3 regions of the Rhodoferax fermentans genome follow, and region 2 is predicted to be linked to each of the others. Evidence: riboswitches for the same ligand, from Rfam matches in the RefSeq annotation. Region 2 holds a riboswitch; each other region holds the start of a gene.
The links. A riboswitch is a leader RNA that binds a small molecule or an ion and turns the genes downstream of it on or off. The one in region 2 is predicted to bind thiamine pyrophosphate.

Region 1 (10,710 bases), 410 kb from region 2:
CGGCAGCAAAAGTGATCGATATGCGACGGCTGAGCGCTGCGCCAAGGCTGATGACATTCAAGAATTGGTAGCGCTCGCTGGCGTGATGGCGGCGTGCATCGAGCCCTACAAAAGCCGCTTCAGGTTCAACAACAGAGCCCCCTATTTGACTTGTTGACAAGTCTCAACACGGCCACTTGAACCTGAATCAGCTGCGGCATTTGCCTGCACCCATACCCACCCCATGAAAACAACAATAACCCCCGACCTGATCCGGGCCGCCCTGCAGCACATCCCCGCGAACCTACCCCGCGACGAATGGGCACGCGTGGGCATGGCCATCAAAAGCGAATTCCCAGATGAAACAGGCCGCGACCTGTTCACCGACTGGAGCGCCACAGCGGACGGCTTTGACCTCAAGGCCGCCCGGTCCACCTGGCAGAGCATCAAGCCCGGCGGCGGTGTGGCCATTGGCACATTGCTGCACCTGGCCAAACAAAACGGCTTTACCCTGCCCAAGCCCGACCAGGCGCCAGCCCAGCCCGACCCCGCCACGGTGGCACGCCTGGCCAGCGAGCGGGCTGCCAAACAACAAGCCGACCAAGCCCAGCAGCAGGCCGCCCACGAACACGCTGCCAGTGAGGCTGCGCTACTGTGGGAACAGGCCAGCGAGACAGGCGAAAGCACTTACCTGACCCGCAAGGGTGTGCAAGCCCACGGCCTGCGCTTTGCGCCTGAGGGCTGGCTGCTGGTGCCCTTGCGTGACAGTGCGGGCAAGCTGTGGAACCTGCAACGCATTGCACCCGCCCGCCCGGCGGGCGGTGGCACTGACAAACTGTTTTTGAAGGGTGGGCGCAAGTCCGGCCTGTTTCACTGGTGCGGCGATCCGACCGGGGCCGCTGCGCTGCTGGTGGCTGAAGGCTATGCCACCGCCGCCAGTTTGCACGCATGCACGGGCCGCCCCTGCGCTGTGGCGTTTGACGCGGGCAATTTGCCAGCAGTGGCCAAAGCGCTGCACCAGGCACACCCGGCGGCGCTGATCGTGATCTGTGGTGATGATGATGCCGCCACCCAAGCCCGCACCGGGCGCAACCCTGGCCGCGAGAAAGCCACAGCGGCCGCCCGTGCTGTGGCTGGCCTGGCGGTGTTTCCTGAGCCGCTGCCTGATGGTTCCAGCGACTTCAACGACTTGCACCAGGCCGCCGGTTATGACGCGGTGGCTTTGATCGTGAGCCAGGCGATTGACTACTTTGAGCCGCCCCAGCAGCAGGCCAAAACGCCCGTACAGTCAACGACCGCGCCCAAGCCTGCCAACGGTGCCCAGCGCAGCCAAGACAAGCCCAACGGGGCCAATGCTGGCCCCGGTGCCACCCCTGGCGATACCGAGCGGGTTTATGACCCCTTCGTCATTGATGAAACGGGCGTGTGGTTCTGTGGTGCTGACCAGGACGGCAAACGCAAGCCGCCCGAATGGATCTGCAGCCCCTTGACGGTAGAGGCTTTCACCCGCGACCAAGACGGCGGCGGCTGGGGCTACTACCTGGCGTTTGCTGATCCATTGGGCGTGCAGAAGCACTGGGCCATGCCCGCCCGCATGTTGTCTGCTGACGGTGGCGAATACCGCGCCACGCTGTTGAATATGGGTTTGCGCATTGGCACCACACCCCGCGCCCGTAACCTGCTGACCCAGTACCTGCAAAGCCGCCAGCCTGAAGAATTCGCCAGCTGCACCGACCGCATCGGCTGGCACGGTGCCGCCTTTGTGCTGCCCCGTGAAACCATCACCAGCGGCACGGATGCCGAGCGCATTGTTTTTCAGTCCGATGCCCCGATTGAAAACACCTTCAAAGCCAAGGGCACGCCCGAGCAATGGCGCGACCGCGTGGGGGCGCTGTGTGCTGGCAATTCCCGGCTGGTGTTTGCGGTGGCCTGCGCTTTTGCCGGGCCACTGCTGCGCCCGGCGGGTATGGAGTCGGGCGGGTTTCACTACCGGGGCGACAGCTCCAGCGGCAAAACCACCGCTTTGAAGCTGGCCGCCAGCGTGTACGGCGGTGCCAACTACCTGCAGCGCTGGCGAGCCACTGACAACGCTTTGGAGGCCATCGCCGCCCAACACTGTGACGGCCTGCTGATCTTGGATGAACTGGCACAGATCGACCCCAAGACGGCGGGCGAATGCGCCTACATGCTGGCCAATGAATCCGGCAAGGCCCGTGCTACCCGCACCGGCACACCCCGCGCCCGACAGGCTTGGCGCCTGTTGTTCCTGTCCGCTGGTGAATTGGGCCTGGCTGACCATATGGCAGAGGGCCAAAAGCGAACCCGCGTGGGGCAAGAAGTGCGCATGGTGGACATTGCCGCCGATGCAGGCGCCGGCCTGGGTGCGTTTGAGGATCTGCACAGCATGGCAGGCGGTGCCGCCTTTGCCAAGCACATCACCGGGCAGGCCCAAAGCGTGTATGGTGCCCCGGGCCGCGCTTGGCTGCAATGGCTGGTGGACCATGCCGACACCCTCAAGGCCAGCATTCGCAGCGCATCCAACACCCTGGCGGCGGCCATGATGCCAGCCCATGCCAGCGGACAGGTCGAGCGGGTGGGCGCACGCTTTGCGCTGGTGGGCGCAGCCGGTGAGCTGGCCACCAGTGCGGGCCTGACCGGCTGGCCAGCGGGTGAGAGCGAGCGGGCCGCCCGTGCTTGCTTTGAATCCTGGCTGACGGGCCGGGGTGGCAGCGGTAACGGTGAGATTGTGGCCATGCTGCGACAGGTGCGGCGCTTTCTGGAAACGCACGGTGAGGGCCGCTTTGCCATGTGGCACCGGGGCAGCGATGACCACGCCCCCAAGACCCTGCAGCGTGCCGGTGTGCGGCGCATGCTGGATGCCGATGGCAACCCTATCAAGACCAATAGCCAGCATGGTGCGGAGTTTGGCGACCGGATGCCTGCAGCCCTGGGTGAGAGTGTCAGCTTTGAATACTTCATCCTAGCGGAAGCCTTCAGGACTGAAGTGTGTCAGGGGTTTGACTACCGGGCCGTGTGCCATGTCCTGATAGATCATGGCTGCCTTGCCCCTGACAGTGGCCGCCCGTTTGACTGCAGGCCCCGCCTGCCTGGCATTGGGCCTGCGACGTGTTACCGGATCACACCTGAGATATTCAATCTTGAGCTGTGATCTGTCAGCCGGGCCGCGCGTGGGCGGCGGGTGTGGAGCCACCTCCGCGCTGTGTTGCCCGCTTTGGCGTCGACCCCGGCACCAAGGACTACACGGGCACTTGACCACCAGCGTCAGCACCGTAGACCCCAAGCACCAACGCTGCCAGCGAGTGGGGATCAGGCGCACCACCCATGCCGCCCGGCGTGCCGTGGCGCACGCTTGCATCAGGTGGCGACTTGCCCGGCTGCGCCACCACCCCCCCGCAACGGGTCCTTCCCCAGCTACCTCCACACGGGTGCGCAGAGTCGCGAAATCGCGCTAGAGGCGAACGCTGCAAAAAGTCCGTTTTACAGTCCGTGCCTGGGTGTAAGTCCGATTGTCTGAACGTCTGCGAACGTCTGCGGAAGTGACTGCCCTCACTTTCTAAAAAACTGAGGGCAGACTGAGAACAAAAAAACCTAATGAAATCAACGGTGTCGCACTGCCCTCAGTTGTCGCAGTCAAAAAAGCGGTAACCTGAAGAAAGTGCACAACAAAGAGTGCCAGAAACACCCTTAACTTTGTGGGACTCCCCCCCTGCATGTGCCCACCAGACCCGCCACACCGACCGCACGGCGAGCGGTGGCACACGCTTGCACTGAATGTTTGCATGCCCCCTCAATGGGTCCTCCCCCAGCTACCGCCACACGGGTGCGCAGAGCCGCGCAAAACACGTGTGCGCATGTGTCAGACCTGGGTAGTCAGTGGGCAATACGCTTGTATCTAACCCATACTGAATATCACCCATGGCTGTGGTTAGCACACCAGGTTCACCACCCCGGCTAACTGGCCAACCGCCGACGCCCGGGCACACGCCTGCACTGGGGTGGCCACTCGACTTGCTGGCCCCCCCCATCAAGGTACTTCCCAGCACCTTCCTCACACGGGTGCGCAGAGCCGCGAAATCGCGCTAGAGGGTGGGGTTTGCCAAATGTTGACAGATGGGTTGACACACGACCCGAAGTGCTTCAATTTGTTGACAGCAGCGTGAACGCTCCAGGATCACCGCAGCGACCGCCCGGCGTGCTCTTGCACACGCGTCTGCACCAGCTCGACACACTGCGCAGCACCTGGCGTGATCCGGGCTGTATCTTGTTGCTTTTGGGAGTCAGTCCGCCAACACCCTGAAAGGCGCTGATTTTTTGGTCGGCCTTACCCCTCAAAATACCCCTAGCGACCAACGAATGGGGGCACATTTGGGGGCACATTTTCACAATTTGCAGAACGAAGTGAGCATTCATGCGGGTTTGCGGGCATGATATGAACGTCACTCTCAAGTAAATCAAGGAAAGCCCACTATCAATACGGTAGTGGGCTTTTTTCTTGGGTGTTTTTACTGTCCAAGCCAGTCGGAGCAAGGTTGGGCAGCGGCCCGATGCTGACGTCACTCCCCCTTGGCCTTGGCTGACCCGTTGGATGCATCACCCTGTGCTTGGAACTTGGGGGCACGCCAGCCATGGCAGCCAGATCGCTCCAACTGCCAACAGAGAACGGACAGATTTTTCTGCGCATCAGCGCTGGACTACATTAGCCCCCATGGCCATGGATCACACCAAGCTGTTGCCGGGTGTGGCCGACAGGTGCTCCAGGGTCTGCCCGACTGGTCAACCAGGAGTTCCCCATGAGCAGCAGCACCCCAAGCGGCACCAAGTCCGCCGTTAAGACCACAACCAAGGTGGCCAAACAGGCGGCCATCAAACCTGCTGCAACAACTGCGGCATGGCAGGCGGCGACCCCGGGTCAGGAGCCATCTCTGCGCTTTTTCCACTCGCAGGCCTTGCGCACCCGCACCCATGCGGTGTTGACCGCGATCGAGGCCAAGCCGGACGCACCGGGCCATGGTGAGGCGCTGGCCGATGTGGTGAACGACCTGATTGATGCGGGCATGGACTACTACTTCTTGCGTGCGCTCAAACAGGCGGAGGTGGGTTTTGTGGCGGAACAGTCCGCACGCCTGGGTTTGTCAGGCGCGGTGCGGCTGCTCAGTTCGGTCAGCCGCAAATTCATTGTGCGTATGGGGCCGCAGCAACTCGTGGTGGTGGCGGGCCACATCCGCACACTGGCCTGATCTCTGCCCTGTTCGTTTCAGCCCGCAGCCACCAGCTGCCCCTGCACCAGACGCACCGACCGGTCGGCCATCTCACGCGCCTCGGCTTCGTCGTGGGTCACCAGCAGGGTGGCCATGCCGATGGCCTGAATCCGGCTGCGAAATTCCTGGCGCAAGACCACCCGCAGGTCGGCGTCCAGCGCTGAAAACGGCTCGTCGAGTAACAAGGCACGCGGTTCGGTGATCAGCGCCCGCGCCAACGCCACCCGCTGCTGCTCACCACCCGACAGGTTCCAGACACGACGCTGGGCCAACTCGGTCAGGCCAAACAAAGCCAGCATCTGCAAGGCCCGGGCACGCGCTTGCATTTTGGGCACCCTTTGTTCGACCAGACCAAAGGCCACGTTGTCGAGCACGTTGAGGTGCGGAAACAGCGCAAAGTCCTGGAACATCAGCGCAAAACGGCGCCGCTCGGGCGCCAGCGCGGTGATGTCCTGGCCGTCCCAGCGGACAGAGCCGGCATCGGGCGCCTGCAGGCCCGCCACGATGTTGAGCAAGGTGCTTTTGCCGCTGCCCGATGGCCCCAGCAGCGCCACAATTTCACCTGCGGCCACCTGCAAACTGAGGTCTTGCAGCAGGGGCAAATCGGCATAACGCTGGTGGATGTGGCAAAGCTCAAGCATGTTGGGTGATGGATGGGTGGGAGGTCTGGCCTGACACACGGCGCGGCAGACGGGGGGCACCGCGCTCGGACACCGGCCATTCGATCAGCAAAAACACCAGCAGCGCCAGCGTCATCAGCACACAGGCCTGCACCATGGCTGCGTCCAGGTTGGCCTGGCCCGGGCGACCCAGGCGCTGGTAGATCAGGGTGGTGAGGGTGGCCCATTCGGGGCGCGACAAAAACAGCGTGACCGCAAACTCACCCAAGGCGGTGGCTGCGGCAAACGCCATGCCACGGCGCAGCGACGGCCGCAGCAGCGGCAATGTCACCCGCCAGAAACAACGCCACGGACTGGCGCCCAAGGTGCGTGCCGCCTGGCCCAGATGCACCGGCAAACTGTCCAACCCGGCTGAGAGTGACTTGGCGACAAACGGATACGCCAGCACCGCATACGCCGCCAGCAGAAGCGGCAAGCTTGCGGTCCACGACGGGTACAACAACAACAAACCAAACGCCACCGTCACCGGCGACACCACAAAAGGCAAAAACGCCGCCGCCCGCCAGGCCACCGAGGCTTGCGCCGCCAACGCATGCAACACACCCAAGAGTGTGGCCATCAGCAGCGCCAAGGCCGAGAACCGCAAGGTGTTCCAGAGAGCGGCCAGGGTTTCTGCATCAAACAGGCCTGTAGCCCCCGTCCATAAAGCGCTGATAGCTTTGATAAATATAGCAAGGATGGGCAAGGCGCAGATCCCAAACAACAGAGCCAGGGCCAGTACCAGCGCCAGCCACTGGGGCGCACCCTGCGGCCGCACACGCGGTATGGGCAACAAACGCAGTGGGGCCGCCAGGCGTTTCTCCAACGCGGCGTAGGCCAGCGCCACCCCACCGGTCAGCCCCAGCGTCCACAGCGCCAACACGCTGGCCTGGCCGAGTTGTAACTCATACGCCACCAGGGTGTAAATCTCGACCTCGACCGTGGCATACCGCTGTCCGCCCAGCACCAGAGCCAGGCCAAATCCGGCAAAACAGTACAAAAACACCAGGCACAAGCTGGACAGCAGCCAGGGCGCAATGGCTGGCCACTCGACCCGCCAGAAGGCACGCCAGGGTGTGGCCCCGAGTGAACGCGCGGCAGCCACCTGGCGGGCATTGACCTTCGCCAGCGCATCCACCCCGGCGCGCACCACCAGGCACAGGTTAAAAAACAGGTTGCCGTAGAGCAGCAGCCAGGGGCCGTCCTGCAAGTGGATACCCAGCGCACCACTGAGCACCCCTCGCGGCCCCCACAGCGCCAGCACGCCCAAGGCCGCCACCAGCGAAGGCACCACAAAGGGCAACATCAGCAGGCGCAACACCAAAGCGCGACCAGCAAACTCAAAGCGCGCCAGCACCCAGGCCAGCGGCAGCCCCAACCCCAAGGCCAGCACACAGGTGATGACAGCCTGCGCCAGCGACCAGATCACGCGCCAACGCAGGTAATCGTCCTGCCAGGGCTGCCACAGCGATAGCCCGTCGGTGCTGCTCAGTGGCCCGGCAAACCCCTCCCACGCCAGGCGGGCCACCGGGGCCAGCAACAGCAACAACAAGGCGGCGGCGGGCAGCAGCGCCAGCCATACACCACGCGGTCGGGCCAGGCGAACCAGCCAGCTGGGCGTCATCACAGCCGCCCCTCACACCACAACACAGCCACCTGCCAAGCTTTCATCCAATGCGTGACCTGGGCCTACTTCAGCACCACCTGCGTCCAGCGCGCCACCCATGAGGCACCTTTGTCAGCAATCACCTGAGGCGGCAGGCTCTCAAACGCGGCAGGTGCGGCGCCGTGGCGCATCACCGGCGCCAGCGGCGTCTTGGCCACCGCGGGGTACATCCACATGCTGGTCTGCAAAGCCTCTTGCACCGGGGCAGAGCGCAAAAAGTCAACCCACTTGAGCGCCGCCGCTTTCTGCGCCGTGCCTTTGATCAGTCCCACCCCTTCGACCTGGCGGAACACCCCACCAGCCAGGTTCAGACTGGCCGTGGGTGACTCGGCGGGCTGGTCCTTGGCATAGAACACCTCGGCAGCCGGGCTGGTGGCATAACTCACCACCAACGGGTAGCTGCCCTTGTTGCGGCTGAACTCGGTGTAATAGGCTTCGCTCCAGCCTTTGACCACCTTGAGGCCGTTGCTTCGCATCTGCGCCCACCAGGCAAAGGCCTTTTCTTCCCCCAGCCCGGCAATCGTGGCCAGAAGGAAAGCGTAGCCAGGGCTGGAGGTGGCCGGGTTGGGCACCACCAGCCAGCCCTTGTAGGCGGGCAGAGTCAGGTCTTGCAGGGTTTTGGGCAAGGGCGTGCCACTTTTGGCGACCGCGGCGCGGTCATAGTTGAGGTTCACAAAACCATGGTCCACGGCGGCCAAGGCATCGCCGAGTTGGGCATCCACCGTGCCTGCGGCCTGGGGCAAGCTGGGTTCCAGCACACCAGCGGCCAGCGCCTTGGCTTGCAAGGTGTTGTCAATGCCGTAGACCACATCGGCCACCGGCTGGGCGCGGGTCAGAATCAGTTTGTTGAGCATTTCGCCGGCATCACCCCCTTTGATGAGGACCAGCTTGATGCCATTTTGGGCTTCAAATTGCGCCAGCAGCGGCTTGGGCAGGGAGAACGAGCTGTGCACCATCACCCGCAATTCATCAGCTGCGTGGCTTGGGGCGGACAAGCCGGAAACAGCCAGCGTGATGGTGGCCAGGACAAACAAACGACGGTTCATGGTGGTCCCTATAAAAAAACACCCGCGCGGTGAACGCACGGGTGATCAGGGACAGGCCAGAGCTGGCCGCCAACAACCCATCACGCTCCCTACGCTGGCATGATCCAGATCAGGTATGGGGTTTTTCTCAGCCTGGCCTGCTGCATTGCTGCGGTAGGCCAGACACCCCCGGTGAAGGGTCGGATTGTAAGGCTCAGGCCTTGGTCATCGAGTCGGCCTGGATGGCGGTCAGCGCGATGGTGAAAACGATGTCGTCCACCAGCGCACCACGCGACAGGTCGTTGACGGGCTTGCGCAGACCCTGCAGCATCGGGCCCACCGACACCACATTGGCCGAGCGTTGCACCGCCTTGTAGGTGGTGTTGCCGGTGTTGAGGTCGGGGAACACAAACACCGTGGCCTGGCCAGCCACCGCGCTGCCGGGCGCCTTTTGGGCAGCCACTTCCTTGACACTGGCGGCGTCGTACTGCATCGGGCCGTCGATCACCAGCTCAGGCCAGCGCGATTTGGCCAACTCGGTGGCGGCTCGCACTTTTTCCACATCGTCGCCCGAGCCTGAGGAACCGGTGCTGTAGCTGATCATGGCGACCTTGGGGTCGATGCCCAGGGCGCGGGCGCTGTCGGCACTTTGTTTGGCGATTTCGGCCAGCTCTTCGGCCTTAGGGTCGGGGTTGACCGCGCAATCGGCATACACCAGCACCTGGTCGGGCATCAGCATGAAGAAACACGAGGACACAATGTTCGAGCCCGGTGCCGTCTTGATCAGCTGCAAGGCCGGACGGATGGTGTTGGCGGTGGTGTGCACCGCGCCACTGACCAGGCCATCGACCTCGTCAACCGCCAGCATCATGGTGCCCAGCACCACGGTGTCTTCCAGAGAGGCCAGCGCTTGCGGGGCGGTCAGGCCCTTGCTCTTGCGCAAGGCCACCATCGGCTCGACAAAACGCCCGGCGATCTCGGTCGGGTCCAGAATCTCCAGGCCAGCAGGCAACTCCACACCGATGGCGCTGGCCACCGACTCGATGACCTGACGTTTGCCCAGCAAAACACAACGTGCCAGGCCTTTTTCGGTACAGATCACGGCGGCACGGATGGTGCGGGGTTCATCCCCCTCGGGCAAGACAATGCGTTTGTTGGCGGCGCGCGCCTTTTGCATGAGCTGGTAGCGGAACGCTGGTGGCGACATGTGGGTCGACGCCGCATTGTCCAGACCGGCGCAGATGGCGGTGGCATCGAGCTGCTCCACCACACTGTCGATCACCAGGTTCATGCGGGTGTGGTCGTCCTGCGGCACGGCCAGCGGCAGGCGGCTGACACGGGCGGCGGTACCAAAGCTGTCACCATCGGTGCGCAACACCGGCAAGCCACTGTTGAAAGCCATGGCACCAAAACGCTGGATGCGGGGGCTGATGAAACTGTTGTGGGTCAACACCAGACCCGCCAGTTCGATGCCGTTGCTGGCGGCCAGCGCGGTGGCCAGCATCACATCGTCACGGTCACCGGCGCTGATCACCAGCACACCGGGTTTGAGGCGCGGAATCACCTCGGACACCGAACGGGCGCACAACACGGTGTCACGCACACGGCGGGTGGCGATATCGCCCTCGATCATCACCTCGGCGCCCAGGTAACGCGCCACATCCAGGGTACGCGGTGCGGAGAGCTCGGGGTTTTCACGCACCACACCAAAAATCGGCACACCACTGAGCTGGCTGGCCACGGCGGCTTCGTCAAAGTCGATGCCCACGCGGTTGAAGATGACACCTTCCACATGGCGACCCGAGTTACGGATACGCGCAATCATGTACTGGGTGTGGGCAATGCCCTCGGCATCGGCACCACTGGCCACCAGAATCACATCGGCCTGCAGGCTGCGCGAAATATCGCTGGAGAGCTGAGGGATGAAGGCGCGCGTCGGGTCGGTGTGGATGCCTTCCACCACCAGCACGTCCGCATCTTTGGCACTGGCCATGGCCAGGCTCACGATGTCTTCCAGCACTTCGGCGGTTTTGCCGCTGGTCACCTGCTGGGTCACCAGTTGCAGCGGCAGCGGGTCAGGCGTGGAGACGGCCTGACAGATG
Region 2 (10,710 bases):
CCTCGGTGCTTGCCTCATCTTTGATAGCTGTTGGCCCTTGATGGATAAGGGCTGGAGGCTCAAAAAGCTTAGAAGTCTTGGAGGCGCCAAGTGCCAGCGCGGCATGGGCATTAACTATGGCTTGCGCCAGGTGGCTCACGGTGTGGGTCATAGAGCGGGTATCAGGTCTGGTGCCAGAACGGGGTGCCTAACACCGGTGTGCTGGGCACGGCGGAGGCTTTTTCGGCCATGGTGCCGGCCAGAAAAGCATCACGCCCGGCCTGGGTGGCGGCGGCAAAAGCACCAGCCATACGCACCGGGTCGTTGGCCAGCGCCACCGCGGTGTTGAGCAAGACGCCGTCAAAGCCCCATTCCATCACCTGCGCCGCGTGTGACGGTCGGCCCAGGCCCGCGTCCACCAGCATCGGCACTTTCAGGCGGGCGCGCAGGGTCTTCAAGGCATACGGGTTGATCGGGCCTTTGCCGGTGCCAATCGGCGCGGCCCAGGGCATCAGCGCCTGGCAACCCACATCGACCAGCCGCTGGCATAACACCAGGTCGTCGGTGCAGTAGGGCAGCACCTTGAAGCCGTCCTGGATCAGCTGGCGGGCGGCGTCGACCATGTTCAGCGTGTCGGGCTGCAGCGTGTAGTCGTCGCCAATGAGTTCGAGCTTGAGCCACGGGGTGTTAAACACCTCACGCGCCATCTGCGCGGTGGTGATCAGTTCGGCCACCGTGTGGCAACCGGCGGTGTTGGGCAACACCGGCACACCCAGCTCGGCCAGCAGTTGCCAGAAGCGGTTGGGGCTTTGGCTGCTGTCCAGGTTTTGCCGACGCAGCGAGGCGGTCAACATCGCGGGTTGGGCGCGTTGCACCGCCGCCTGCAGGATGCCGGGAGACGGGTAACGCGCGGTGCCCAGCATCAGGCGGCTGGCGAAGGACTCACCGTACAAAATCAGCGGGTCGTTCGGTGGGGTGTCAGGGGAGATGTGATCTGTGTTCATGGATGTAACGATGGGTTCAGCCGCCCACCACTGGGGCGATCAATTCAATCTGGTCACCCTCTTGCAGCGGGGTCTGTGCATACTGGGTGTTGGGCACAAATTGCCGGTTCAGCGCGGCCGCAAAAGGCGGTGTTAACTGGCTGGTTGCCACCGCCTGGGCCAGTGTGGCCCCGGCGGGCAACTCACAGGGTTGTTGGTTGAGGAACACCTTCATGGCGCGGCCTCCAGGCAGGCCGAGAGCATCGCGCCGCGACTGTTGTCACCCTCTCCCGCCTCGGGAGAGGGCCGGGGTGAGGGGGCACTGGTTTGGACCAAACCGGTTAGCCCCAGGCCTTGTGCCAGGGGCGAGCTGCCGCTGGCCATCAGCTCCAGCACCACATCGTGCATCGCGGGGGCGATCAAATAGCCGTGCCGGTAGAAGCCGTTGACCTGCAAACAACGTGTGCCGAGCCAGCGCACCGTGGGCAGGTTGTTGGGCAGGGCCGGGCGGCACTGCGCCACCAGCTCCACAATGCGGGCCTCGCCAAAACCGCTGTCCACGGTGTAGGCAGCGCTGAGCAGCTCAAGTGCCGAGCGCAGGCTCATCGGTGAGGTGTCGTCCGACTCGATTTCGGTGGCGCCGACCAAAAAGTAGCCCTCTTGTTTAGGCGCGATGTAGATCGGGTAACGCGGGTGGATCAGCCGGGTCGGGCGCGACAGGCGCACCTGGGGCGCGTGCAAGGTGACGATCTCGCCACGCACACCGCGTAACTCAGGCCACTGCGGCTGCGCACCCAGGCCACGGCAATCGAGCAGCCAGTCGGGCTCACCGGCTTGGCCAGGGCTGAAGTCGAGCGGGCTACGCGGGCTGGCCCAGTGCAAGTCCACACCCAGGCGCAGCATCTGGAACAGCAGCGCGTCCATCAGTTGGTGGTTGTCGAGCTGGCCTTCACCGGGCAGGTACAGGCCGTGGGCAAAACGGCTGCCCATGCCGGGTTCCAACACCTCTAGCGCTGCTGAGTCCAGCGTTTGTGGCTGCGGCAGATCGGGCAGGCGTGCGCCGGTGGCGGCCAGCAGCTGGCCAAATCGTTGGGCATCGGGCGCGTCTTGGCGGTGCCAGACCACCAGTGTGCCTTCGCGCTGGAAAAACACCGGGGTGTCGAGTGCGGCGATCAGCTCGGGCCAGCGCGTCAGGCTGTGTTGGCCCAGGCGCACCACCTCGTCCTCGGCTACCGCCGACTCGGCCAGTGGCGCCAGCATGGCGGCCGCGGCAAACGCGGCGGCACCGCGCGAATCGGCCGCACGTTCCTCAAAAACAGTCAGTGTGTGGCCTGCGCGTGCCAGTGAACACGCCAGCAGTCGGCCCATCAGGCCGGCACCCAAAATCGTGATGTTCATGCGTGCACCTCACGCAAGGCAGCGGTCGTGGGGCGTGTCAGCCAGGCCAGGGTGAAGGTCAGGGCCAGCGTGGGCAGGGCAGAACCCCACTGCGGCGCGTAGTTGGCCAACAGGTGATAACAAACAATGCCCAGCAGCCACAGGCCAGCGGCCATCCAGTCCACGGCTTTGTTGGAGACGGCCAGGCTGGGTGAACCCAGCGCCAGCCGCCCCAGAATCACCCCATACAGCGGTACGAACACCGAGCTGAGCAGCAGCAAAAACGGCTCCAGACTGTGCATTGGCAACACCAGCGCCAGTGCGGTACACAGCACCGCCAGCACCAGGCCCCATTGGCGGATGCTCCAGCTGCCGCGCAGGCTTTGGCCCGACACCGAAGCGGAGTACACATCGCCATAAGCGTTGTCGATTTCGTCCACCAGAATCAGGCTCAACGCGAGCAAACCCCCTTGTGCCAGCAGCAGCGCGGTGACCAGGTCGGTGCCCGGCTGCGCCACACTCACCACCATCACCCCCAAGGCGTAACACCAGATGTTGGCCAGCGCGTAACCGAGCCAGGTGCCACTCATCGCGCTACGGCCGTTTTTGCCGTGGCGCGCGTAGTCGGCCACCAGCGGCAACCAGGACACCGGCATCGCAATCACCAGATCCATCGCTGACAACAGGCCCATGCTGCCGTCACCCTGGCGTGCCCAGAATGCGGCGAGCCCTTGCGCCTGCAACTGGCTGCCAAACTGCCAGCTCAGCCACAGCAGCGAGGCAATCACCAGCGGCAAGGCGATGTGGCTGATGAGTTGGCGCACCAAACGGGTCATGGAACCCGCCAGCAGCGCCACCAGCACGCTCCCCCAGAGCAGGGTGCTGACAAGCAGGCCTGAGGTGTCACCCAGGTCCAGCCCGAAGGACTGCAGGCTGATCGCGCGGGTGCCGTCGCGCATGATCACCAGCTCAAACGTGGTCCAGCCGATCAGCTGCACCATGTTCAAAAGTACCGGCAGGCGTGCAAACTGGCTGCCAAAGCCGGCGTGCATCAGGCCCGCACTCGACAGGCCGGTGCTGCAGCCCAGCCGCGCGGTCCAGGCCAGCAGGCCGGCGCCGACCAGCGAGCCCAGCACAATGGCCACCGCCGCGTCGCGGCTGCCCACGGCAGGCACCAGGTAGGCGCCGATCTGCATCACCAGCAGGCCCACACCCAGGCTGAACCACAGGGCGGTGTGGTCACTCCAGCTGAAAACCCGCTCGCTGACGGCGATGGGTGAGAGCGCCGAATTCGACGCCGGGTTGGGTGAAATAGGTTTGTTTGCCATCCGTTTGCTCCATGCAAAAAGTTGGCAGGTCAGCGTAGATCGTGACGGGTAAACGTTGTCTGAGAAGGCGGCAACCCCCGTGCTTGGACCAGCTTCCCTGCGCGAGGATTACCTCAATCAGGTTCAAAGGGACTCTCTCAGTCGGCCCACAGCGTGTGCTGCGGGCCAACACCCCTAGCGTGTGCACCAGGTGACTGGCGCGTGGCGGATTCTAGCCTGCGTGACCCTGCACCAGGCTGACATCCCGTGTTGGATGCCAAATTGGCCTCTTGCCCTTATGGTATCTGGGCAGATAGCTATCAAAAGTGATAACTCTGGCCAAGGGCCGCTGTGTTGACTCGAGGGTGTTGGGCATCCAGCTGGGTGGTGCCCGAGCCGTTCTCAGGGCGCTGGCAAAACCCCAAGCCGCTGCTGCAGCAGTGCGCTGCTGGTGGTGTACTGCAGCACCGTCGAGGCTTCCGGGTGGACCAGCGCGGCCGCGCCAAACGCGGCCAAGGTGGCCTCATGGAAACCGCAGACGATCAGCTTCTTTTTGCCAGGGTAGGTGATCACATCCCCCACCGCAAAAATCCCCGGTGCGCTGGTGGCAAAGCTGGCGGTGTCCACGGTGAGCTGTTTGCGCTCCATGGCCAGACCCCATTGCGCCACCGGGCCGAGTTTGGGGCTGATGCCCTGGAACACCAGCAACAAGTCCAGCGGCAGGTTCAGGGTCTGGTCGTCCGGGGTGCTCACCGTCACACCGGTCAATCGCTGGTCGTTTGTCTGGATACCGGTGATTTGCCCGGCTTGAAAGTGGATGCGACCAGCGTCGCGCAAAACGGCAAATTCAGCCAGGGTGTCTTCGCTGGCCTGCAAGACCTCACGCCGGTAGACCAGGGTGATGCTGCGTGCTTGGCAAGCTTGGGCCAGATGGACAGCCTGGGCCACGGCCTCGTCTTCACCACCCACTATCACGATGTCTTTGTCGCTGACCAGCTCGGGCGGGGGCGCTTTGTAAAACAGCTGCTGGCCCAGAAACGGACCCAGGCCGTCGAGCTTGAGCTCTTTGGGCACAAACGCACCCACACCGGCTGCCACCACCACGGTGCGCGCCAGGAACTGCTGGCAAGGTTGGTGCTTGCGCTCGGTGCTCACCAGCCAGCGGCCGTCGGCTTGTACTTCCAGACTGCTCACAAGCTGGTCCCAATGACAACCGGGTGAAAACGGTGCGATCTGCCGCAGCAGGTTTTGCGTCAGCTCACGCCCGCTGCACACCGGCACACCGGGGATGTCGTAAATGGGTTTGTCCGGGTACAACGCGGCACATTGGCCACCCGGCGCGTCGAGCACGTCCACCACCTGGGCCTGGAGGCCTTGCAGCCCCAGTTGAAACACCGTGAACAAACCAACGGGTCCGGCGCCGATGACCAGTGCGTCGGTTTGGATCACGGTGGGGTGTCAGACGTGAAGAATCAGCGTTGCAGCTCGGAGAGCTTGCCGGTCTTGTTTTTCCAATCGTCAGCGTCAGGCAGTGGTGCCTTGCGCTTGGTGATGGTTTTCCAGCTGGGCAATTGCGCCAGCTCAGCGTTGAGCTGGGTCATGTGGCGCTGGTCTTTGGGCACATCTTCTTCGGCGTAGATGGCGTTGGCTGGGCATTCCGGGATACAGACAGCACAGTCGATGCACTCGTCCGGGTCGATCGTCAAAAAGTTCGGGCCTTCGCGGAAACAGTCCACGGGGCACACGTCGACGCAATCGGTGTATTTGCACTTGATACAGGCTTCGGTGACGACATGGGTCATGTTGAGTGGTCTACGGTTGTATTAAAAGGACGGGATTTTAAATGCTTGCGCAAGGCCTGCCGCAAGCATAGAAGTTATGCCGCCAAGACACATTGAGATGTATCAAGTCAACGCGCGGCCCCGTTGGTGTTGCTGGCGAACACCTGGCCCAGGGTACGCATCTGCTGACCCATGTCCTTGCCCACCAGGTCCTGGATGCTTTGTTCGTCGCTCTGGCTGGCCACACCGGCAGCGGCGAGGCGTGCGCGCAGCTCGGTCACGGGGATGCCCGCCACGTCGGCCACCGTGGTCAGGGAGCTTCTGGCCAAGGCCTGCACCGGTGCCACAAAGGGTGGTTTGCCACCGGCAGCTCCTCCCAGTGGCACAAAACTCAGTACCAGCAGCAGAGCACTGGCCCCCAGCACCCAGCGACCGGTGGTGTTGGCCAGGTGCCGCTTGAAGGCATTGATGTTCAGCGCCACGTGCAACAACACCCCCACCACCATGGCCCAGCCCAGCCATTCGTGCGCGGTTTTGTTAAGGCCGATGTCTATGTGGAAAAACATCAGGCTGCCCGTGACAGCCATGAGCAGAAAAATGCCGGTCACCAGCGGGGTGATCCAGGGGCGTTGTGCGTTCAGAGTCATGGTATTTCCTTGTGTGTAAAAAGGGTCAAGAGGGCTTGGGAAGGATTGTCCAAGCCGGGTTTGAAGTTGCATCAAGTGCGTGTGAACCTGCGGTAAAGCCGCTCAAAACAGGGCCATCTGTCAGCAGGTGATGGGCAGAATGCGGCTTTTATGCCGCTGTGGAGGTTTGCCCATGTTTTGCTGCCCGCCCAAGCTGTCGCCGCTCAAGCGGATGTTCTGGTTGCTGTGCGCCAGTGTGTTGTTGTCCTCATCCGCCGTGGCACAGGACGGCGTGCTGCGCCAGCGCCTCAAAGAGCGGCTGCAGCAACGCCAGGCCGAGCGTGCCCCCGCGCCGACCAGCCCGACCACCATCACCCAGCCGGGTGACTACCGCCTGAGCCTGGTGCATCAGGGCCTGTTGCGCAGTTACCTGGTGCATGTGCCCCAACGTGATCTGACCAGCCAAGCGCTGCCGCTGCTGGTGGCGATGCATGGTGGTGGTGGCAACATGGACTTCCAGGCAGACGACAGCCGTTACGGGCTGATCAGTGCCTCGGAACGTGAAGGTTTTGTGGTGGCGTTCCCCAACGGGTACAGCCGGTTTGCGGGGGGCAAGCTGGCGACATGGAACGCTGGCAACTGCTGTGGTGCGGCCCGTGACGGGCAGGTGGACGATGTGGGTTTCATCCGCCAGATGGTCAGCCAGATCAGCGCCCAGCTGCCGATCAATCCACGCCGTGTGTATGCCACCGGCATGTCCAACGGTGCCATGATGGCTTACCGCCTGGCCTGTGAGGCGCCCGATGTGTTCAGCGCGATTGCCGCTGTGGCGGGCACCGACAACACCCGTGTGTGCCAGCCGGGCAAGCCGGTGTCGGTGTTGCACATCCATGCCAAAAATGATGACCATGTCTTGTTCCATGGCGGTGTCGGGCCCGCTGCAGCCATCAAATCGGCCGAGACCGAATACACATCGGTGCCAGCCACAGTAAGCAAGTGGACCGGACTCAATGCTTGTAGCCAGGCCCCGAAGCGGATGCTGGAGCAGGCCGGTGCCCTGTGTGAGTCTTATGCACCGTGCCAAGGTGGCGCACAGGTGCAGCTGTGTGTGACCGACACCGGTGGGCACTCCTGGCCTGGAGGTCACAAGCCACGTGGTGGTGAGCCACCTTCTCAAGCCTTGTCGGCCAATGAGGTGATGTGGGACTATTTCAACCGACAACCCCTTTGAGTCAAGGGTTTCTGCCCCAGGCTGGGGCACAATTTGTGCGATTCGGACCCTGTTGTCCAGCGCCTTTTTGTCACCCTCTGAACCTGAAGGACCCGTCATGAGCAAGCAGACCAAGTTTCTCCTCAACGAAGACCAGATGCCCAAGGCCTGGTACAACCTGCAGGCGGATCTGCCCAAGCCGCTGCCTGTGGTGCTGCACCCCGGCACGATGCAGCCGGTGGGTCCGGACGACTTGGCGCCGCTGTTTCCGATGTCCTTGATCCTGCAAGAGGTCAGCACCGAGCGCGAGATCGAGATCCCCGAACCGGTGCGTGAGGTGTACCGCTTGTGGCGCCCGGCGCCGCTGTACCGCGCCCATGGGCTGGAAAAAGCCCTGGGCACCTGCGCCAAAATTTATTACAAGTACGAAGGTGTGAGCCCGGCGGGCAGCCACAAACCCAACACCGCGGTGCCGCAGGCCTTTTTCAACAAAGAGGCTGGAGTCAAACGCCTGGTGACCGAAACCGGCGCCGGGCAGTGGGGTACCTCGCTGGCTTTTGCGGGCGGGCACTACGGCTTGCAGGTCGAGGTGTTCCAGGTGCGCGTGTCCTTTGACCAGAAACCCTACCGCCGCGCGGTGATGGAGACCTACGGCGCACGTTGTGTGGCCTCACCCTCGAATGAAACGGTTTATGGCCGATCAGTCCTGGCCAAACACCCGGACCATCCGGGCAGCCTGGGTATTGCGATCTCTGAAGCGGTGGAACTGGCGGTGCAGCGTGACGACACCAAATACGCACTCGGTTCGGTGCTCAATCATGTGTTGTTGCACCAGACCGTCATTGGCCTGGAAGCCATGCAGCAGATGGAGATGGCCGACACCTGGCCCGATGTGGTGGTGGGCTGCACCGGCGGCGGCTCCAACTTTGCCGGGATGGTTTTTCCGTTCATTGGCCATGGTCTGCGTGGTGGACCCAAACCACGCATCGTGGCGGTGGAACCGGCCGCTTGCCCGTCGCTCACACGTGGCAAATACGCCTATGACTTTGGCGACACGGCGGGCATGACGCCGCTGACCAAGATGCACACCCTGGGCAGCCAGTTCACACCGCCAGGTTTCCACGCCGGTGGTCTGCGTTACCACGGCATGGCACCGATGGTGTCGCACGCCAGGGAGCTGGGTCTGCTTGAAGCGGTGGCCTACAAACAGGTGGAGTGTTTTGAGGCCGGGGTGTTGTTTGCCCGCACCGAAGGGATCGTGCCGGCGCCCGAGGCCAACCACGCGGTGCGCGGCGCCATTGTGGAGGCATTGCGCTGCAAGCGTGAAGGCAAGGCTGAGACGATTTTGTTTTGCCTGTCGGGCCATGGCCACTTTGACATGGCGTCCTACCAGAAGTACTTTGCCGGGCAACTCAGCGACGAGAGTTACGACGAGGCCGAGCTGGCCATGGCACTGGCCGGTTTGCCCAGCGTGCCCGAACCCGCTTAAGCCTGCATCACCTCCAGCAGCCGGTCGAGTCCGCCGGACTCGATCGAGACCTTGGCCTGCTCCCGCACGGCGGGTTTGGCGTGGTAAGCCACCGACAGGCCAGCCACACCCATCATCGGCAGGTCGTTGGCACCGTCGCCCATGGCAATCGCCTGGCTCGGGTCGATCCCGAGCTGGGCGCAGGTGTGCAACAGCATGGTGCGTTTTTCTGCGCCGTCGCAGATGTCGCCCCAGGCCTGGTCCACCATGCGACCGGTGAGGGCGCCGTTGGCCACCTCCAGCTGGTTGGCACGGGTGAAGTCGATGCCCAGGCGGTCGCGGATGCGGTCAGTGAAATGGGTGAAGCCGCCTGAGACCAGCAGCACCTTGAGCCCAGCGGCCTTGCAGGCGGCCACCAGCTCGGCCGCGCCGGGGTTCAGGCGCAAGCGCTCCTGGTAAATCTGGTCCATCTGCGCCAACGTCACGCCCTTGAGCAGGGCCACGCGCTGGCGCAGGCTCTCCTTGTAGTCGCTGATATGGCCTTGCATGGCGGCCTCGGTGATGGCGGCCACCTCAGCCTTGCGGCCGACCGCGTCGGCGATTTCGTCAACACACTCGATGTTGATCAGGGTCGAGTCCATGTCAAAAGCAATGAGCTTGTAGTCAGTCAGGCGCAGCGGCGGGGTGATACCTGCGATGCGCAGGCCAGGAGCAAATTCGGTGGAGGTCATGGAATGGAAAATACTATGAATAAAGTAGCTAACAGCGCCGTGTATCAAAGGGTTAGGTACCGATTTTCCTTGAAATAACGCAGCGTCGTGTGTGTCACGGCTTTTTCAGGTAGAGCCGGTCCGACCAGGTGGCCAGCCAATCGGGTTTGTAAGCGACCAGGATCGCGGTGACTAGGCCGGTCAAAAACGCGTCACCCCAGGCAATGAGCCAATGCGCCACCAGGCTCAGGTCGTTGTCCACACCCGGCAGGCTGTGACCCGCCCACTGGCCCAGCACACCGGCGATAAACACACTCACCACTGTGCCCAGAAACGCCCGCCCCAGAATGTAGACAAACAGGTGGTGCCCGATCCAGCGGCGCACGGCCAGACCCAGGCCCAAGGCCAGCGTGGCCGGCACCAGGCCCAGCCAGACGATCAGGTCCAGCGCGGTGTCCCAGCCCATCGGTGAGATCAGCGCAGCCAGCACACCCACACCACACAAGACCGGCACTGCCAGCGGCCAACCCAGCATCAGCACCAGCAGGCAGGCGCCCGAGCCCTGCAACTGCAGCGGCATCTGGTGCAGGCTGGGCAGCGCCCATAGCCAGGGCAGCAGGGTGAATGCCGCGAGCATTGGTGTCAAGCGGGTGGCGCCTTTGAGCAGCTGCCATGGGCGCAGCAGCAGCGCAGCGCTCAGGCACAGCAACAACAGGACAAGGTTGATGGATGTGGCCGACATACTACAGACGTTGTAGCGACTTGGGCTTATTGAATAAGGGCTGGAGCCACATTTGTTATCAGACTCTGGGTGCGAGTTTCGCTCGCAGGTGTCGCACCTGCAGTGGCCCCTTGGCGTCAAAACCCTGTTCGGTGAAGTCGACGTGGTCGACGCCCAGACGCACCACACTGCAAGCGCGCGTGCCGTAGTCGGGCAGGGCCACAAAAACGGCGGACAGGGCGCGCTCCAGCGGCAGCGGCACACCGGTGGTGGGCAAATCGGCATCGGCGGCGGTGCGCCGGTCCTGCAACAGTGCCAGCAATGCGGCGTCGCTGGTCTGGCCTTGTGTGAGCTGTTGTTGCAGGCTCTTGGTCAAACCGTTCAGCTTGGGCCAGGGCGTTTGAAAATCGGCGTTGGATACCGCGCCCATACCGTCGGGCAGGTCCAGCACCCGGGCGTGGCGGCTCTCCAATCCCATCAAATTGCTGCCGTCGTAGACCAGCAGGTTGAACGGGTTGTAGTTGTTGGCGTGTGGACGCAGTTCGCTC
Region 3 (10,710 bases), 600 kb from region 2:
CAAAGTCATCCGTTACGGCCTGAGCGCCGTCAAGGGCAGCGGCCAACAAGCGATTGAAGCCATTGTGGCGGCACGCGAGGGCCGAGGTGTGGGGCCGCTGGGTGACACCTGTGGCCCGTTCAAGAGCCTGTTTGACTTCTGCGCCCGGGTGGACCGCAGCCGCATCAACAAACGCACGGTCGAGGCGCTGATCAAGGCCGGGGCCTTTGATGCGATCCACCTCAACCGCGCCAGCTTGCTGGCCAGTGTGGACCTGGCCTTTGAGTTTGGCGCCGCCACCCTGGCCAACGCCAACCAGTGCAGCCTGTTTGACATTGGGGGCCCCGATGAGCTGGGCTCCAGCACCCAGGAGCCCGAACTGGTTCAGGCCACACCCTGGGGGATCAAAGAGCGTCTCACCTTTGAGAAAACCGCCGTCGGCTTTTATCTGTCAGGCCATTTGTTTGACGAGGTGGCCGACGAGGTGCGCCGTTTTGCGCGGCGCGCCATCGACGACCTGATCGATACCCGCGAGCCACAGCTGCTCGCAGGTATCGTCACTGATTTCCGCATCATCAACGGCCAGCGCGGCAAGCTGGCGTTGTTCAAGCTCGACGACAAGTCGGGTGTGATCGAGGCACGCGCCGACGAGGCGCTGATCAACGCCCACAAAAACCTGCTCAAGGACGACGAACTCATCATTGTCATGGGCAAACAGCAGCCCGACCGCTTCTCGGGTGGCATGCAGCTCACCGTGACCCAGATCTGGGATCTGGAGCAGGCGCGCTGCCGTTTTGGCAAGTTCCTGCGGGTGACCCTGCCCAAGCAGGCGCAGGGCAGGGCGCCCGATGTGGCGCGGTTGATCAAGGACTACCCGGCGCAGCGAGAGCAAACCGAGCAGGGTGATCTGGTGCATGGACTGCAGGTGCGTATGGCTTTGACCTGCCAGAGCGACGAGGGCGCCGCTGCTGTGGAACTGAATCTTGGTGAACGCGCCCGTTTCTACCCGAGCAATGCCGCCCTGGCCAGCTGGTGGGCGCAGGTGGCACCTGGCACGGCAGATATAGTTTATGGGTGAAATTGGTATCTAGCCCTTATGGATAAAGGGCCTTTAACTATTTAATAGATAGCGTGTAACTTCGGCCCGATGTTTTGAGTTTCGTGCGGGCTGAGCGTGTAGAGGCCCAAACACTGAGCTCAGGGCGAACGGTGCAAGCGTCACGCAACGCGAGCTGCTTGTCCGGGTGGCAATTCAAAGCGAGGTGTTGGCGCAGACCGCCTGGCCGCCAACGTGCACTTTTGTGTTGCCTTGGATGTCTTGGGGAATGCGTCCAGGGCGTCGAACAAGCAGCAGCGATGCACGGCGCGGCGACTGGGTCAGGTGCATGCGGTTTTGGGGCGAAAGCACGCGCGGGGCTACGTAGCGGTATGCGAATACCCAGGACGCGCGCATTTCGCCCCAAAGCCCGGTCACCTGACTCAGCCACCACGCCTTAAGGGTTTCTGGAAGCCGTACGGGGTCAAGAAAGCCGGAAACTCCAGGTAATTCGGGGAGCACACAGATCTTTTCTGATAGCTGTCAACCCTTTTTTGATAAGGGTTTGAGGCTGTTTTTCAATCTCCCCCTCCCGTCAAACCTACACGGTTGAGACAGGGTGATTGGGTCAGGCGACCGGGCTTTGGGGCCAAAGGCGCGCGTCTCACCGTTTGGTGTACTGATCGACTCCGCCCGCGCGTGATTTGGCTCCAAAACCGCATGCGCCTGGCCCGGTCGCCCTGGCGCACCCAGAGAAGGTTTTCTATCAGCACACATCAGTTTGAAGCCCACCCCGCCTGACCAGGCTGCGTTTACACTGCACAGGCTTGTCGGGGCGCCAGAGACGAAAGTCGAGGCTGAGACCACTTCTGTGGAACCCGCTGAACCTGATCGGGGTCATGCCCGCGTAGGGAACAACGCAATTGGCATCGGTGCACCTTAGGGCGGCTCACAAGATCTTCCCAGGTTGACCCCGGCACTCCAGGCAGGCTTTTCTTGACCTACTGGAGACCGCCATGACACCCACCGTCGACACCACACAAATCACCCGCGGCATCACCCGCACCCCGTTTCCGGGTTCGTCCAAAATTTACCTGAGCGGTTCGCGCCCCGACATCCGGGTGCCGTTTCGCGAGGTGGCGCTTGGCGACACGCTGGTCAAGAGCGACCCGACACAGGGTGAACCCCGCCGCGTGCCCAATCCGCCCTTGCGCCTGCCCGATGCCTCTGGCCCCTATACCGACCCGGCGGTGGCCATTGACATCAGCCGTGGTCTGCCGCCGCTGCGCAGCGGCTGGATCGCCGAGCGGCAGGACACCGAGGCCTTGCCCGGCCTGAGCAGCCGTTACGGCCAGCAGCGCTTGGCTGAGCCCGCCTTGAGCACTTTGCGCCTGGTTCGCCAGACCAGCCCGCGCCGCGCCAAGGTGGGTGCCAACGTCACCCAGATGCACTACGCCCGCCGTGGTCTGATCACGCCGGAAATGGAATTTGTCGCCATCCGCGAGAACCTGGTGCGCGCCGAACTGGCCGAGCGCCTGGCCAGCGAACGCCTGCCGCGCCCCGGCCAGGCCTTTGGTGCGCTGATGAGCCAGCCGATGAGCCCGGAATTTGTGCGCGACGAGGTGGCGCGCGGGCGCGCCGTGATCCCGTGCAACATCAACCACCCCGAGTGTGAACCGATGGTGATTGGCCGCAATTTTCTGGTCAAGGTCAACGCCAACATCGGCAACTCTGCCACCACCTCCAGTGTGGAAGAAGAGGTGGACAAGCTGGTCTGGGCCATCCGCTGGGGCGCCGACACGGTTATGGACCTGTCCACCGGCGACAACATCCACGAAACCCGCGAGTGGATTCTGCGCAACGCGCCGGTGCCGATTGGCACCGTGCCGATTTACCAGGCACTGGAAAAGGTCAATGGCCGCGCCGAAGAACTGAACTGGGAGATTTTTCGCGACACGCTGATCGAGCAGGCCGAGCAGGGCGTGGACTACTTCACGATCCACGCCGGGGTGCGCCTGGCCTATGTGCCGCTCACCGCCAACCGCCTCACCGGCATCGTCTCGCGCGGCGGCGCCATCATGGCCAAGTGGTGCCTGGCGCACCACCGCGAGAGTTTCCTTTATGAGCACTTCGAGGACATCTGCGAGATCATGAAAGCCTACGATGTGAGTTTCTCGCTCGGTGACGGCCTGCGCCCCGGTTCCATTGCCGATGCCAATGACGAGGCGCAGTTTGCCGAGTTGCACACACTCGGTGAACTGACCCAGATTGCCTGGCGGCATGACGTGCAAGTGATGATCGAAGGCCCCGGCCATATGCCGCTGCAGATGGTCCAGGAGAACGTCGACAAACAACTCAGCGCGTGCTTTGAGGCGCCGTTCTACACCCTGGGGCCGTTGATCACCGATGTGTCACCCGGCTACGACCACCTCTCGTCGGCCATGGGCGCGGCCAACATCGGCTGGTACGGCACCGCGATGCTGTGTTACGTGACGCCGAAGGAGCACCTGGGCCTGCCCAACCGCGACGATGTCAAACAGGGCCTGATCGCCTACAAGATTGCCGCCCATGCGGCCGACCTGGCCAAGGGTTACCCCGGTGCGCAGATGTGGGACAACGCCATCTCCAAAGCGCGGTTTGAGTTCCGCTGGGAAGACCAGTTCCGCCTGGCGATTGATCCGGATACCGCGATGGCCTTCCACGACGAAACCTTGCCCAAAGAACACGCCAAAGTGGCGCATTTCTGCTCGATGTGCGGGCCCAAGTTCTGCTCGATGAAGATCTCGCAGGAGGTGCGGGAGTTTGCGCGTATCTCGGTGCCGTCTGCGCCCCAGGCCAGCGCCCCAGCACCCAGCGCCGAACAGCTGGGCTCGGCCCTGGCAGACAAGGCGACCGAGTTTCGCCAGGGTGGCCAGGAGATTTATGGATGAAATTGGCCTCTAGCCCTTATACATAAAGGGCTGGTAGCTATTTAAAAAGAATCCTAATCCTTGGGTCGGAACACCAGCAACAGGCTCGACGGCATGCTGCCGTCAATGTCGCGTGGCAACACTTCGGTCTTGTCGATGGCGCGGATGACCGCTTCATCCCAGTCTTTGACGCCACTGCTCTTGGTGATTTTGCGGCCAACAATGGTGCCGTCGGGTGCGGCACGCACCTCGACCTCCGTTGTTGGGTTGCCCTGGATGTCTTCGGTGAACACGATGTTGGGCTTGATCTTGGCACGGATGCGCCCGCCATAACTGGCCGATGGCCCGGATGATTTCATCGCACTGCCGGTGGCGTTGGCTCCGCCGCTGGCACCGGCCAGCCCTGTCATACGCTGCAGGTTCTTCTGGCGTTGGGCTTCAAGCTGTTTCCCGTCCAAAGCCGCCTGTTTCTTCTCCGCAGCAGTTTGCTGCGCCTTGGCTGCTTGTTCGGCCTTGAGCTTCTCTTGTTTGAGCTTGTCCTGCTTCAGCTTGTCTTGTTTAAGCTGTTCCTGCTTGAGTTGCTCTTGCTTGAGTTTGTCCTGTTTCAATTTCTCAAGCCGCGCTTTTTCCAGTTTGTCCAGGCGCTCTTTCTCGCGCAGTTTCTCCAGCTTGAGTTCTTCGAGGCGGGCCTGTTCTTTCTTCAGCCGCTGTTTTTCCTGCTCCAGCGCAATGTCCACTTTGGGCGGTGGTGGGGCAGGGGGCTCGACCACCGGGGCCGGTTTGGGCGGCGGCGCAGGTTGCGGTTCTGGCTCGGGTTCGGGTTCGGGCTCAACTGCCTGGGGCGCGGCCTCCACGGGTACGCTGGACCAGAGTTCCGCCTCGGCGCTGAGCACCGGGGTGTCGTGTTTCCAGCGCACACTCCAGGTCAGGCCAAGTAACAACAAGCCGTGTACCAGCAGCGCCAACACGAAGGCCCGCAGCATGCCGGGTGGTGAGGGCGGCGCAAACTCCAGGCGATCAGTCCCAACGTGCATGCTGACTCACTCAGTTGGCCAGTTGCACCGACAGGCCCACCCGTGCCACACCCGCGCGCTGCAGGCTGTCCATGACCTTGACCACGGTTTCGTACTTGACGTTTTTGTCAGCACTGATCACCACCGCCGGGTTCTGGGCACCGGCCTGCGCCTCTTTGACCACATTGGCCACTTCTTTGAGGCTGACCGAGCTGGTTTTGTCTTTCACCTTGAGTTCCAGCGACTCGTTTTTGCCAATCACAATCTGCACCACCTGGTCCGGTTGTTTGGCGGCTTTGCCGACACTGGGCAGGTCAATCATGCTGGGCGAAATCAGCGGTGCAGTCACCATGAAAATGATCAGGAGCACCAGCATCACGTCGATGAAGGGCACCATGTTGATCTCGTTGATGGTGCGGCGACCCCGGCCCCGGCTCACAACAGCTGGCATGTGTTGCTCCTTCAGTGGCTGACGCTAGACTGCGCGCCGACATTGCGTTGCAAGATGTTGGAAAACTCTTCAATGAAGGTTTCCAGCCGGATCGCAATGCGGTCGATGTCGCGCGCAAAACGGTTGTAGGCCACCACCGCCGGAATCGCGGCAAACAGACCGATGGCCGTGGCCACCAGGGCCTCGGCAATGCCGGGGGCGACGGTGGCCAGTGTCACCTGGGTCAGTGCGGCCAGGCCGGTGAAGGCATGCATGATGCCCCAGACCGTGCCAAACAGCCCGACATAGGGCGAGACCGAGCCGACCGAGGCCAGGAACGACAAATGGGTTTCCACCACGTCCATCTCGCGCTGCAGGCTGGCGCGCATGGCGCGGCGGGCGCCGTCCATCAGGGTGCCGGGATCGGTGATGCGGCGTTCACGCAGCTTCTGGTACTCACGCATGCCACTGGCAAAAATGCGTTCCATCGGGCCGGCGGTGCGGGCGTTTTGGGTGGCGGCGGCAAACAGGTCGTTGAGGCTGCTGCCCGACCAGAATTCGCGCTCGAACGTGTCGTTGAGGGCTTTGACCTTGCCGATGGAAAACAGCTTGCGAAAGATGGCGGCCCAGCTGGCAATCGAGATGCCCATCAGCAGCAGCATCACCATTTGCACCACCAGGCTGGCGTTGAGCACCATGGAGATGATCGAGAGGTCTTGGTTCATAACAACTTGTCCAGGATAACTTGGGGAATTCGGCTTGGTTTGCCCACCACACTGACCCAGCTGGCCCGTATGGTGGCTTCACACAGCAGCACCGGGCTGTCTGGCTGCTGCCGCCAAGCCTGCTGGTGGATTGTCAGTGACGCACGACCGGCTTCTGTGAGTGATGTTGTAAGCAAAAGTTCATCGTCGAGCCGTGCACTTTTGAGATAACGCACCTGGGCATCACTGACCACAAACATGCCGCCGGTTGCTTCGCGCAAGGCCTGCTGGTGGATGCCTCGGGCACGCAACCACTCGGTGCGGCCGCGCTCAAAAAACTTGAGGTAGTTGGCGTAGTAGACGATGCCACCAGCGTCGGTGTCTTCCCAGTACACCCGCACGGTCCAGGTAAAGGGCGACGTCGCCGTCGCAGAGGGCTGTTGCGGCGCTGTCATGCCAGTAGGGTGCGCAGTCGGCCAATCGCCTCTTGCAGTTGTGGCAGCGCGTTGGCGGTGGAGAAACGGATGAACTGCCCGGTGTCGGCATGACCAAAGTCACGCCCCGGCGTCACCGCCACGCGTGCCTTGTTCATGAGTTCAAACGCCAGATCCCAACTGTCTTTGACACCCAGTTTGGCGCAGGCCGCCGTGCAGTCGGCCCAGGCGTAAAACGCGCCGTCCGGGGGCACCGGCACCGTCAGGCCCAGACGGTTGAGTTCGGGCAGGAAGTAGTCGCGCCGGGCCTTGAATTCGGCACGGCGGCGTTCGTATTCACGCAGGCTGTCGTCCTCAAAACAGGCCAGCGCGGCGTGTTGGGCGATGGTGCTGGGGCAGATGAACAGGTTTTGCGCCAGCCGCTCGACCACCGGCACCACATCCTCGGGCACCACCAGCCAGCCCAGGCGCCAGCCGGTCATGTTGAAGTATTTGGAGAAGCTGTTGATGCTGATGATCTGCTCATCGAGCGCGAGCGCGGTCTGGCCAAACTCGGCCTCAAAACTCAGGCCCAGGTAAATCTCGTCAATGATGGAAATGCCGCCATGCCCTTGTACCACCTCATGAATACGCTTCATTTCTAATAGCGATATGGAGGTGCCGGTGGGGTTGGAGGGGGAGGCCAGCAAAACACCGCGTGTCTGCTTGTTCCAGGCCGCAGCGACTTTGTCGGCACTGAGCTGGAAGCGCTCGGCCGCCGTGGTCGGGATCAACACCGCGGTGCCGTCGGCAGCCGACACAAAATGCCGGTTACACGGGTAACTCGGGTCGGGCATCAACAGCTCGTCACCCGGGTTGATCAGCGCCAGGCAGGCCAGCTGCAGCGCAGCCGAGGCCCCGGCGGTGACCACAATCCGGCTCGCAGGTACATCCACCGCAAAACGCTGTTGGTACCAGTGGCTGATGCGCGCGCGTAATTCGGGCAGGCCGGTGGCCGGGGTGTATTGCGACAAACCGCTCTGAATGGCGCGGACAGCAGCTTCTTGCACCAGCGGTGGTGCGGTGAAATCGGGCTCGCCGATGTTCAGGTAGATCATGGCGGGGTCAGACGGAGCTGCGCTGGCAGCGAGTGCCTGCGCGGCCTTGGCCACCTCCATCACATAAAACGGCTCAATGCGCTGGGCGCGCCCGGAGACTTGCATCTTGTGTGTGAACAAACCTTTAGGCTGAGGCGCGCCCAGACGGGCGGTCGGCCGCCACTTCGGGCGCACGCAGGCTGCGCGCCAGGCTGTTGAGCACCGCATTCACATACTTGTGGCCGTCGGTGCCGCCAAACTCCTTGGCCAGCTCGATGCACTCGTTGAGCACCACGCGCCAGGGCACATCGGGGCAATGGGCAAATTCGTAGACACCAATCCACATGCAGGCGTGTTCGATCGGCGAGATCTCGGCCAGGGGGCGGTCCAGCACCGGCTGGATCTGGGCGTCGAGTTCTTCCGCATGTTCGGCGCAGCCGTGTAACAGCGCGTCAAAATGCAGCGCATCGGCTTTGGAGAAACCGGCCAAGTCGCGCGTGAAGAGGTCCACGTCTTCCAGGCTGTTTTTGCCGACCAGCACCTGGTACAGCCCCTGCAGCGCAAATTCACGTGAGCGTGAGCGATCAGACTTGCTGGCGGCCTTGCGGGCACCGGTGCTGGTCAGGCCCTTGCGGGGTTGGCGGGGTGGGCGTTTGGAGGGGCCGGGGTGGCTTGATTCACTCATGACAGACTTTCCAGCAGGTTGGCCATTTCCACCGCCACACGGGCCGCGTCGCGGCCCTTGTCGGTCTGGCGGGCCACGGCTTGTTCGAGGTTTTCGGTGGTCAGGATGGCGTTGGCAATCGGCACCTTGTAATCGAGCGCAATACGGCTCACGCCTGCGCCCGACTCGTTGGCCACCAACTCAAAATGGTAGGTTTCACCACGGATGATGCAGCCCAGCGCGATGAGGGCGTCGTATTTCAGGTTTTCCGCCAGGCCCTGTAGAGCCAACGGCACTTCCAGCGCACCGGGCACCTGCACCAGGGTGATGTTTTTCTCGGCCACGCCCAGGGCCAGCAGCTCGCTGCGGCAGGCTTGGGCCAGTGCGTTGGTGATGTCGGCGTTGAAGCGTGCTTGCACGATGCCGATGCTGAGGTTTTTGCCCTTGAGGCGGGGGTCGGTGGCGTCGAGTGCGCCTTGGTCTGCAAGCTGCATGGTGTTGGGATCAAAAGTAAGGGTTAGGGCTGGACGTAGCCGACGATTTCGAGGCCGTAGCCGGTCATGCTGGGCATGCGCCGGGGGGTGCCCATCAATTTCATGGAACGCACACCACATTCACGCAGGATTTGGGCGCCTACGCCGTAGGTGCGCAGGTCCAGGTGGCCACGTTCGGGACCATGGCTGGCGCGTGCGGTGCCGTCAAACTGGGCCAGCAGTTGTGCGCCGCTTTCACCACAGTTCAGGAACACCACCACCCCTTTGCCATCGGCAGCCACCCGTGTCAGGGCGGCTTCCAGGCTCCAGGAGTGCATGGTGCGGTCTTTTTCAAGCGCGTCCAGCACCGACAGCGGCTCGTGCACACGGGCCAGCACCGCCTCGTCAGCCGCCCATTCCCCCATGACCAGCGCCAAGTGCACGCCGTGGGCAGTGGTGTCCTTGAACGCATGGGCGGTGAACTGGCCAAATGCGGTGTTGAGGGGGCGCTGACCCACGTGCTCCACCAGCGACTCCATGCGGCTGCGGTGGTGGATCAGGTCGGCAATGGTGCCGATCTTGAGGCCGTGCTCAAAGGCAAACAGTTTCAGATCGGGCAGCCGCGCCATGGTGCCATCGTCTTTCATGATCTCGCAGATCACCGCAGCCGGGGTGCAACCCGCCATGGCTGCGAGGTCACAACTGGCTTCGGTGTGGCCAGCGCGGATCAACACACCACCATCCACAGCTTGTAACGGAAAGATGTGGCCGGGCTGCACCAGGTCAGCCGCCACCGCGTTTTTGGCCACCGCCGCCTGCACCGTGCGGGCGCGGTCGGCGGCCGAGATGCCGGTGGTGACACCTTCGGTGGCTTCGATCGAGACGGTGAACGCGGTGCCCATCTTGGTGCCGTTGCGCACCGCCATTGGAGGCAATTGCAGCAGCTCGCAACGCTCACGCGTCATGGGCAGGCAGATCAGGCCGCGGCCGTAGCGGGCCATGAAGTTGATCGACTCGGCGGTGACAAAGTCGGCCGCCATGATCAGGTCACCCTCGTTTTCGCGGTCTTCTTCATCGACTAGGATCACCATGCGGCCAGCCTTGATGTCGGCCACGATGTCTTCAACGGGGGAAATGGCGACGGGTTGGGGAGTAGTCATAAAAAAATAGGTTTGAATGCACAGAAAGGGTCTGTGCGACCAAAAAGACTAGGCAGCCTGCACCGCGCCTGGGCTGAGCATGCGCTCGACATAACGCGCGATCAGGTCAATTTCCAGATTGACGTGGGCGCCGCTGTGCAAGCTGCCCAGTGTGGTGTTTTGCAAGGTGTGGGGGATCAGGTTGATGCTGACCAAGCAGCCCTCAGCAAGATCCTGCACCTGATTGACCGTCAGGCTGACGCCATTGACCGTGATTGAGCCTTTGTAGGCCAGGTACTTGCCCAGTGCACTGGGCGCGCTGATCTGCAGAATCCAGCTTTCACCCACCTGCTCAAAGCGGGTCACTAAACCGATGCCGTCCACATGGCCGGACACCATGTGCCCGCCCAGGCGGTCGTTGGCGCGCAAGGCTTTTTCCAGATTGACACCACCGAGGGCATCCAGGCCAGCCGTCTTGCTGAGCGACTCCGAGGAGATGTCGACGGTGAACTGTTGTGTTGCGGTATTGAGCGAGGTGACCGTCATGCAGGCGCCATTGAGCGCAATGCTGTCGCCCAGCGCCACATCGTTGAGGTAATGGGCAGGGCAATCCAGGGTCAGGCGTTTGCCGTGGCTGGCGGAGTCGCCCAAAGGCAAAACGGCAGAGATACGGCCAAGGCCGGTGATGATTCCAGTAAACATCGGCGTATTTTCGCAGGGAAACGAGCCAATGCCCAGAAACAGCGTTGTCAAACCTTGACTAAAACTGGTCGCGCCCCTGAACCCTGGCCAGCACACGCAGGTCCGGCCCCACCATCTGTGTGCTCTGAAACACCAGCGGCAGCGCTTGTGA

Region 1: it holds a riboswitch for thiamine pyrophosphate, as region 2 does, so the genes downstream of both, RF819_RS16915 (thiamine ABC transporter substrate-binding protein) here and RF819_RS15015 (purine-cytosine permease family protein) in region 2, are expected to answer to the same signal.
Region 3: it holds a riboswitch for thiamine pyrophosphate, as region 2 does, so the genes downstream of both, thiC (phosphomethylpyrimidine synthase ThiC) here and RF819_RS15015 (purine-cytosine permease family protein) in region 2, are expected to answer to the same signal.

What each region holds. Positions count from the first base shown of each region.
Region 1 is NZ_MTJN01000002.1:3,618,506-3,629,215, forward strand. It holds gene RF819_RS16890 (hypothetical protein) at 1-157, shown strand, start outside; gene RF819_RS16895 (DUF927 domain-containing protein) at 224-3,148, shown strand; gene RF819_RS16900 (hypothetical protein) at 4,791-5,237, shown strand; gene RF819_RS16905 (ABC transporter ATP-binding protein) at 5,255-5,899, opposite strand; gene RF819_RS16910 (ABC transporter permease) at 5,892-7,541, opposite strand; gene RF819_RS16915 (thiamine ABC transporter substrate-binding protein) at 7,607-8,629, opposite strand; TPP riboswitch at 8,698-8,809, opposite strand; gene pta (phosphate acetyltransferase) at 8,823-10,710, opposite strand, start outside.
Region 2 is NZ_MTJN01000002.1:3,213,165-3,223,874, reverse strand. It holds gene RF819_RS15035 (thiamine phosphate synthase) at 1-151, opposite strand, end outside; gene RF819_RS15030 (thiazole synthase) at 162-983, opposite strand; gene thiS (sulfur carrier protein ThiS) at 1,000-1,197, opposite strand; gene RF819_RS15020 (FAD-dependent oxidoreductase) at 1,194-2,360, opposite strand; gene RF819_RS15015 (purine-cytosine permease family protein) at 2,357-3,667, opposite strand; TPP riboswitch at 3,745-3,853, opposite strand; gene RF819_RS15010 (NAD(P)/FAD-dependent oxidoreductase) at 4,049-5,095, opposite strand; gene fdxA (ferredoxin FdxA) at 5,119-5,448, opposite strand; gene RF819_RS15000 (DUF4405 domain-containing protein) at 5,556-6,074, opposite strand; gene RF819_RS14995 (extracellular catalytic domain type 1 short-chain-length polyhydroxyalkanoate depolymerase) at 6,247-7,284, shown strand; gene RF819_RS14990 (TrpB-like pyridoxal phosphate-dependent enzyme) at 7,382-8,752, shown strand; gene serB (phosphoserine phosphatase SerB) at 8,749-9,462, opposite strand; gene RF819_RS14980 (energy-coupling factor ABC transporter permease) at 9,557-10,183, opposite strand; gene RF819_RS14975 (NRDE family protein) at 10,242-10,710, opposite strand, start outside.
Region 3 is NZ_MTJN01000002.1:3,816,422-3,827,131, reverse strand. It holds gene dnaE (DNA polymerase III subunit alpha) at 1-1,057, shown strand, start outside; TPP riboswitch at 1,837-1,946, shown strand; gene thiC (phosphomethylpyrimidine synthase ThiC) at 2,032-3,945, shown strand; gene tolA (cell envelope integrity protein TolA) at 3,999-4,958, opposite strand; gene RF819_RS17805 (biopolymer transporter ExbD) at 4,969-5,388, opposite strand; gene tolQ (protein TolQ) at 5,400-6,092, opposite strand; gene ybgC (tol-pal system-associated acyl-CoA thioesterase) at 6,089-6,526, opposite strand; gene RF819_RS17790 (pyridoxal phosphate-dependent aminotransferase) at 6,523-7,707, opposite strand; gene nusB (transcription antitermination factor NusB) at 7,727-8,266, opposite strand; gene ribH (6,7-dimethyl-8-ribityllumazine synthase) at 8,263-8,739, opposite strand; gene ribBA (bifunctional 3,4-dihydroxy-2-butanone-4-phosphate synthase/GTP cyclohydrolase II) at 8,763-9,878, opposite strand; gene RF819_RS17770 (riboflavin synthase) at 9,927-10,559, opposite strand; gene ribD (bifunctional diaminohydroxyphosphoribosylaminopyrimidine deaminase/5-amino-6-(5-phosphoribosylamino)uracil reductase RibD) at 10,618-10,710, opposite strand, start outside.